2 regions of the Streptomyces sp. NPDC111656 genome follow, and region 1 is predicted to be linked to the other one. Evidence: riboswitches for the same ligand, from Rfam matches in the RefSeq annotation. Region 1 holds a riboswitch; the other holds the start of a gene.
The links. Region 1 has a riboswitch for glycine ahead of gcvT (glycine cleavage system aminomethyltransferase GcvT). Riboswitches for the same ligand answer to the same signal wherever they lie in the genome.

Region 1 (4,159 bases):
CGCTTCTACTGGGTCTGCTGATAGAAGGGCCGTACTTGGGCTCGCATCCAGTCGGCCACCGGGTCCTGGGCGACGTCGAGGAGGACCAGGTTCACCGGCCACTTGACCGCGACGCGGGCGAGGGCGCGGGAGAGGGCCTCCATGGGGAGCGTCCGGAGGTCTCCCTCCCACACGGAGAGTTCGACCCCGACGAACATGACCGGGTCGTCGCCCTCGATGCTGGCCAGGCAGCGGCGGGCGGTCAGGACGACTCCCGTCGCCGCGAACTCGGCCGAGGCGGCGGCGAAGAATTCCACCGGGTCGTCCTGCCAGTCGGGCTCGTAGAGTTTCACCCGGCCACCACTCGTGGGCCCGTCCAGCGGGGTGCGCCCGGTCCGGCACAGCTCGGCGACCGCGAGGGGCGGCAGCGGCACGCCGACCGTCCCGTCCGGGTTGATCGCGATGCCGACCTGCGGGGGCAGCCCGCGGGCGAACTCGACCGCGGGCGCGATCGTGTACGACAGATGGCTGCCGGCGACCTGGCGGAACTGCTCCTCGGAGCTGAAGACCGGCACGTACGCCTGGCCCTCGATCTCCAGGGTGGGCAGGTCGAGGGATCCCGTGTGCGGTCCGCCGCCGTTGGGCAGCGGCACCCAGACGAAACTGCGGCCGAGGACCTCGACGATGCGGCCGCCGGCCGAGGGCACTCCGAGGGACGCGGAGAGCACCTCCTCCAGTTCGTTGCCCGGCCAGCCGCCATGCGAGTGGGGGTGCGGGCCGGGTTGCGGGTACGCCGGTACCGAGAAGTCCGGGAAGTCGGGGATGTCCATCTGTCTACCTGTCTACCTGTCTACCGCCTGCGGTGAACCACTGTTCTGGTGTTCTGGCTGGAAAGGTTAGTGGGCCTGTACGACTTCCCGACCGCTCTCGACTGCTCTCGGCCACCCCCTGCCGTTTCTCAGTCACCGAAGTCCCTGCCGTTTCTCAGTCGCCGAAGCCGATCCGCCGCAGTACGTCCGCCGCGTCCCGGTCGAGGAGCACCGCCGAGCCGCAGCCCTCCGGCAGGTCGCCCCGCTCGACGGAGCGCAGCAGCCGGGTGACCGCGCCCCGGTGACGGGCGAACGCGTACCGCGACACGCCCCGGCCGCGCTCGCGCTGGCCCTCCAGCGCCGTGCCGGGCGTGACGTCGAGCAGCAGCAGGTGGAGGGTGCCGCCGCGGCGCCGGGCCTCGCGGGCGAGCCAGCGGCGCACCCAGGCCTGCGAACCGCAGTCGTGCACGACGAGCCCGGCGCCGGAACGCAGGGCGCGACGCAGGCCCGCGTAGTGCGCGAGGCGGACGAGAGGCCGGTAGACGGCGTACGGCAGCCGCCCGCCCGTCCGCTCGTCCCAGCGGTCCCGGGTGTCCTGGGAGTCGATGCGCGGGCCCTCGACGGCGCGGCGCATCAGGGTCGACTTGCCGCTGCCCGGCAACCCGGTGACCACGACGACGTCGGCCGCCGCGAAGTGCAGACCGTGCGGAGAGTGTCCCGCGCGCGCTCTGAGGTCGCGGACGACGGCCGTCGGCAACGCTCCGCACGTCTCCCGGGTCCCTGCCGGGACACCGGGCTGCTCGGGCAGCGCGAGGCCCGAGGTCGTGGCGTACGCCGTGGTCCTGTTCACCGTGATCGTCCTCCCCTTGGGTGTGGAGTCCCATCCCCGTCGAGTGTAAAGAGAAGGTAATGCGCGGTGTCTCTCGTTTCCGTACGCGGACTGCCACAGGCCGGTTACAGATGCGGACTGCCGCGATCGGACGGCGCGTGCGATGATGTGCCCGCCAACTGCATACCGGCCGCTTGAATCCGCGCGGGAGAGTTCCGGGAACCTTCGGGTACCCGGGCGCCGAAGGAGCAAGTCCCTCCCTTGAATCTCTCAGGCCCCGTTACCGCGCGGGCGAGGCACATCTGAAAAGCGGGCCGCTGTCCAGTGGCTCCACCCAAGGTGCAAGTCAGGACCTCCGTTCGCGGGGTCGTGATGAACCTCTCAGGTTCCGATGACAGATGGGGAGGAACGACCTCGCCGTCATGCCTTGGGAGCCCCACCGATGAGCAGTAACGCACCCCGTCTCACCGCGCTCGATGCCCTGCATCGCTCGCTCGGCGCGACGATGACCGACTTCGCCGGCTGGGACATGCCCCTGCGCTACGGCTCCGAGCGCGACGAGCACCTCGCCGTGCGCACCCGGGCCGGTCTCTTCGACCTGTCGCACATGGGCGAGATCACGGTCACCGGACCGCAGGCCGCCGCCCTGCTCAACCACGCGCTGGTCGGCAACATCGCCTCCGTCGGCGTCGGCCGCGCCCGCTACACGATGATCTGCCGGGAGGACGGCGGCATCCTGGACGACCTGATCGTCTACCGGCTCGCCGAGAACGAGTACATGGTCGTCGCGAACGCCTCCAACGCCCAGGTGGTGCTGGACGCGCTGACCGAGCGCGCCGCCGGCTTCGACGCCCTCGTGCGCGACGACCGCGACGCGTACGCGCTGATCGCCGTGCAGGGCCCCGAGTCCCCCGGCATCCTCAAGTCGCTCACCGACGCCGACCTGGACGGGCTGAAGTACTACGCGGGCCTGCCGGGCACCGTCGCGGGCGTCCCGGCGCTGATCGCCCGCACGGGCTACACGGGCGAGGACGGCTTCGAGCTGTTCGTGGCCCCGTCCGACGCCGAGAAGCTGTGGCAGGCGCTGACGGACGCGGGCACGCCCGTCGGGCTCGCCCCCTGCGGCCTCTCCTGCCGCGACACGCTGCGCCTGGAGGCGGGCATGCCGCTGTACGGGCATGAGCTGACCACCTCGCTCACCCCCTTCGACGCGGGGCTCGGGCGGGTCGTGAAGTTCGAGAAGGAGGGGGACTTCGTGGGGCGTGCCGCGCTCCAGGAGGCCGCCACCCGCGCCGAGGAGAACCCCCCGCGGGTACTCGTCGGGCTTGTCGCCGAGGGCCGCCGCGTGCCGCGCGCCGGGTACCCGGTCGTCGCCGACGGCAAGGTGATCGGCGAGGTCACCTCCGGCGCGCCCTCCCCGACGCTGGGCAAGCCGATCGCGATGGCGTACGTCGACGCCGCGCACGCCGCGCCGGGCACGGCCGGGGTCGGCGTGGACATCCGGGGCAGCCATGAGCCGTACGAGGTCGTGGCGCTGCCGTTCTACAAGCGCCAGAAGTAGCTTCGGGGCCGAAAGGGCCCCGTCCAGCGCGCCCACGTGACGCACGCCGCTGTGTCACGTCTCGTATCCCAGGACCACCCGGTCATCCCGTTCATCCGCACTCCCCCGCGTACAGGAGAATTCAGGCCATGAGCAACCCCCAGCAGCTTCGCTACAGCAAGGAGCACGAGTGGCTGTCGGTCGCCGAGGACGGCGTCTCGACGGTCGGCATCACCGAGTTCGCGGCCAACGCGCTCGGCGATGTCGTCTACGCCCAGCTTCCCGCGGTCGGTGACACGGTGACCGCGGGTGAGACCTGCGGCGAGCTGGAGTCGACCAAGTCGGTCAGCGACCTGTACGCGCCGGTCACCGGCGAGGTCGTGGAGGCCAACCAGGACGTGGTCGACGACCCGTCGCTGGTGAACTCCGCCCCCTTCGAGGGCGGCTGGCTGTTCAAGGTACGCGTCACGGACGAGCCGGCCGACCTGCTCTCCGCCGACGAGTACACCGAGTTCTCCGGCTCCTAAGGACTTCTGACTGATGTCGCTTCTGAACACGCCCCTGCACGAGCTGGACCCGGACGTCGCCGCCGCCGTCGACGCCGAGCTGCACCGCCAGCAGTCCACCCTGGAGATGATCGCCTCGGAGAACTTCGCTCCGGTCGCGGTCATGGAGGCCCAGGGCTCGGTCCTGACCAACAAGTACGCCGAGGGCTACCCGGGCCGCCGCTACTACGGCGGCTGCGAGCACGTCGACGTGGTCGAGCAGATCGCCATCGACCGCGTCAAGGCGCTCTTCGGCGCCGAGCACGCGAACGTGCAGCCCCACTCGGGCGCCCAGGCCAACGCGGCGGCGATGTTCGCGCTGCTGAAGCCGGGCGACACGATCATGGGTCTGAACCTCGCGCACGGCGGGCACCTCACCCACGGCATGAAGATCAACTTCTCCGGCAAGCTGTACAACGTGGTCGCGTACCACGTGAACGACGAGACCGGTCAGGTC
Region 2 (4,159 bases), on a different contig from region 1:
GATCGGCCAAGCCACTGGATCGTAGGCCTCCGGGGCGGCAATTGCCCGTGGCCCGTGTGGCGCGCTGCGGCCCGCTCCAAGAGCATTCGGCTAGCCTTTCCCCGCGGTGGGACACGGGAAACCACTCCTAGGGTGATTATCACTCGGCGTGCCGAGTGTGGCGATCGTTGACGCACCCCCGGTGACTGCCTACCGTCGAGAGGGCAGGTCAAGGACGGAGGTCGGCGTGAGAAGCAGCGGCGACGGTACGGCTGGGGGTGCCCCCGGACGAAGTCTGGGGGAGAGCGGCCCGTACCCGCTTCACGGCAGCGCGGCCGATCACGTTCCGCAGCGGCCGACAGCGGTGTCCGGTGAGTCCGGTGAGGGTGGGGCGGCTGCCGAGGAGATCGGCTACCGCGGTCCCACGGCGTGTGCCGCCGCGGGCATCACCTACCGGCAGCTGGACTACTGGGCCAGGACAGGCCTGGTCGAACCGAGCGTGCGGCCCGCCTACGGGTCGGGGACCCAGCGGCTCTACAGCTTCCGGGATGTCGTCGTCCTGAAGATCGTGAAGCGGTTCCTCGACACGGGAGTGTCGTTGCAGAACATCCGCACCACGGTCCAGCACCTCAGGGAACGCGGCTTCCGGGACCTGGAGCGGATGACGCTGATGAGCGACGGCGCGACCGTCTACGAATGCTCCTCGCCCGACGAGGTCCACGCCCTGTTGCAGGGCGGTCAGGGCGTCTTCGGGATCGCCGTGGGCGTGGTGTGGCGGGACGTCGAGAGCGCGCTCTCGCAGTTGCACGGGGAGCGCGTGGACACGGGTGAGACGCTCGTCGGGCACAACCCGACGGACGAGCTGGCGCGCCGGCGCAATCGGGCCGTCTGAGGTCCGCAGAGGCATTGTCAGTGGCGTAGGGCAGCATCGGACATGTGAGAACCGCGCCTACGATCCTGCATCTCGACATGGATGCCTTCTTCGCCTCGGCGGAGCAGGCAGCCAAGCCGAGCCTGCGCGGGAAGGCCGTCGTCGTGGGCGGGCTCGGACCCCGCGGAGTCGTCGCGACCGCCTCGTACGAGGCACGGGTCTTCGGGGTGCACTCGGCGATGCCCATGGCCCAGGCACGGCGGCTGGCGCCGAACGCCGCGTATCTCGTGCCCCGCTTCACGCTCTACCGGGAGGTCAGCGAGCAGGTGATGGGGCTGCTGGGGGCGTTGTCGCCGCTGGTGGAGCCGCTGAGCCTGGACGAGGCGTTCGTCGATCTGGAGGCGGGGGACGCGGCCTGGGACGAGGCTTCCGCGCGGCTGGCCGGGGCGAAGCTGCGCGCGGACATCCGCGCCGTCACGGGGCTGACGGGTTCGGTGGGGCTCGCCGCGTCCAAGATGCTCGCCAAGATCGCTTCGGAGCAGGCGAAGCCCGACGGTCTCGTGGTCATAGAACCTGGGACGGAGCGCGCGCTGCTGGGGCCGATGTCGGTGCGGACGCTGCCGGGTGTCGGGCCCGCGACCGGGGACCATCTGCGCCGGGCCGGGATCACCACGGTCGACGAGATCGCCGAGGCGGGGGAGGACGAACTCGTGCGGCTGGTGGGGAAGGCGCACGGGCACGCGCTGTACGCGATGGCGCTGGCGCACGACGAGCGGCCCGTGGTGGCCGAGCGGGAGACGAAGTCCGTGTCGGTGGAGGACACGTACGACGTGGACATCCACGACCGGATGCGGGTCGGCCTGGAGGTGCAGCGGCTCGCCGACCGGTGTGTGCGGCGGTTGCGGGATGCGGGGCTGTCCGGGCGGACCATCGTGCTGAAGGTGCGGAGGTACGACTTCTCGACGCTGACCCGGTCCGAGACGCTGCGGGGACCGACGGACGACCCCGGCGTCGTACGGGAGGCTGCCGCGCGGCTTCTGGAGGCGGTGGACACGACCGGGGGCGTGCGGCTGCTGGGAGTCGGCGTCTCGGGGCTCGCCGACTACACGCAGGAAGACCTGTTCGCCCAGGCCCAGGCGCAGGCGCAAGCGGAGGCGGAGGCCGCCGCGGGGGAGTCGGCGGTGCTGGAGCATCCGGACGAGGAGGGGGCGGAGGAAGTGGCTGCCGAGCAGGCGCCGCCTGCCGAGCGGCGGTGGCCTGCGGGGCATGACGTGCGGCATGCGGAGTACGGGCACGGATGGGTGCAGGGGAGTGGGCTCGGGAGGGTGACCGTGCGGTTCGAGACGCCCTACTCCGAGCCGGGGCGTGTGCGGACGTTTCGTACGGATGATGTTGCGTTGGAGTTGGCGGAGCCGTTGCCGTTGGTGCGGGGGACTGTTTGCGAACGCCGTGGGGGGTGAAGTCGGATCAGCGCCGCGGTCGGAATGTGGCTGGTCGCGCCCACGCGGCGGAGCCGCATGATGTCAGAGCCCCGCGCCCCTTTCGGGGCCCGTCAGGTGGGCCCCATCAGAGAAGTCAACCCTCGTCCGTGCCTGCCAGGCGGCCGAAGTCGCGGTCCGGCGGTGGGGGCGGGGGTGTCACGTCCAGGCCGTAGTGGTGGTAGAGCTGGAGTTCCTGTTCGGGGGAGAGGTGGCGGCCCACGCCGAAGTCGGGGGCGTCCTTGATCAGGGCGCGGTCGAAGGGGACACGCAGCGTGCCCTCGACGACTTCGCTGGGCTCCAGGGGGACGAAGGCGTCCCTGCTGAACAGGCCTGTCCGTATGGCGGCCCACTCCGGGACGCCGGTCGCGTCGTCGAGATAGACCTCGTCGACCGTGCCGATCTTGGCGCCGTTGCGGTCGAGCGCCTTGCGGCCGATCAGGTTGCGCGGATCGATGTCGGTCTGCACGGTCCCTCCACTCGCTAGCAACTCATCCGTAAGCACTACAAAAGAGCACATTCGGGAAGGTGGCCACTCGAAAGCTCGTGCGTTGTCCTCGCTGGTAGGCTGGCAAGCGGCTGCTGACCCCGTGCGGGAGAGTCCTCCAGACAACATCGGAGGCGCCGAAGGAGCAAATCCTCCCCGGAATCTCTCAGGCACACGTACCGCACGGACGAGGTCACTCTGGAAAGCAGGGCGGGTGTCGAAGGCCTCCGCCCTCACCGACGGTGAAAGCCGGGTCGCAGCGAGCGGGCGGGCCGGTGAAGCTCTCAGGTTGAGATGACAGAGGGGGAGGCCGTCGGGGTACCCACGCCGTGGTGCCCCTCGAAGGTCGTGTCAGACCAGGAGGCCTCCGCAATGACCGCCCATCGCATTCCGCTCTCCGAGCTCGAACAGGGAATCCCCTTCGAGCAGCGCCACATCGGGCCCGACTCCGAGGCGCGGGCCAAGATGCTCGCGCAGGTCGGGTACGGCTCGCTCGACGAGCTGACGGCCGCCGCGGTGCCGGACGTCATCAAGAACGCCGAGGCGCTGGAGCTGCCGGGCGCGCGCACCGAGGCCGAGGTACTGGCCGAGCTGCGCTCCCTCGCGGACCGCAACCAGGTGCTCGACTCGATGATCGGCCTCGGCTACTACGGCACGTTCACGCCGCCGGTGATCCTGCGCAACGTCATGGAGAACCCGGCCTGGTACACCGCGTACACGCCTTACCAGCCGGAGATCTCCCAGGGGCGGCTCGAAGCGCTGCTGAACTTCCAGACTGTCGTCGCCGAGCTGACCGGGCTGCCCACCTCCGGCGCCTCGCTGCTCGACGAGGGCACCGCCGCCGCCGAGGCGATGGCGCTGTCGCGGCGCATGGGAAAGAACAAGAAGGGCCTCTTCCTGATCGACGCGGACACCCTGCCGCAGACCGTCGCCGTCATCGAGACCCGCGCGGAGCCGACCGGCGTCGAGATCGTCGTCGCCGACCTGGGCGAGGGCATCCCGGCGGAGATCGCCGGGCGGGAGATCAACGGTGTGCTGATCCAGTACCCGGGTGCCTCCGGTGTCGTACGCGATCTGAAGCCCGTCATCGAGCAGGCGCACGAGCTCGGCGCGGTCGTCACGGTCGCCGCCGACCTGCTCGCCCTCACGCTGCTCGCCTCGCCCGGTGAGCTCGGCGCCGACATCGCGATCGGTACGACCCAGCGCTTCGGCGTGCCGATGGGCTTCGGCGGTCCGCACGCCGGATACATGGCGGTGCGTGAGAAGTTCGCGCGCAGCCTGCCCGGCCGGCTGGTGGGAGTCTCCGTGGACGCCGACGGACACAAGGCGTACCGGCTCGCCCTG

Region 2: it holds a riboswitch for glycine, as region 1 does, so the genes downstream of both, gcvP (aminomethyl-transferring glycine dehydrogenase) here and gcvT (glycine cleavage system aminomethyltransferase GcvT) in region 1, are expected to answer to the same signal.

Annotation. Positions count from the first base shown of each region.
Region 1 is NZ_JBVKCA010000029.1:45,864-50,022, reverse strand. It holds gene ACZ7M3_RS46445 (enhanced serine sensitivity protein SseB) at 6-809, opposite strand; gene ACZ7M3_RS46440 (AAA family ATPase) at 964-1,644, opposite strand; glycine riboswitch at 1,813-1,913, shown strand; glycine riboswitch at 1,914-2,025, shown strand; gene gcvT (glycine cleavage system aminomethyltransferase GcvT) at 2,060-3,178, shown strand; gene gcvH (glycine cleavage system protein GcvH) at 3,307-3,684, shown strand; gene glyA (serine hydroxymethyltransferase) at 3,698-4,159, shown strand, end outside.
Region 2 is NZ_JBVKCA010000001.1:8,332-12,490, forward strand. It holds gene ACZ7M3_RS00050 (MerR family transcriptional regulator) at 227-871, shown strand; gene ACZ7M3_RS00055 (DNA polymerase IV) at 916-2,310, shown strand; gene ACZ7M3_RS00060 (PRC-barrel domain-containing protein) at 2,426-2,797, opposite strand; glycine riboswitch at 2,912-3,007, shown strand; gene gcvP (aminomethyl-transferring glycine dehydrogenase) at 3,188-4,159, shown strand, end outside.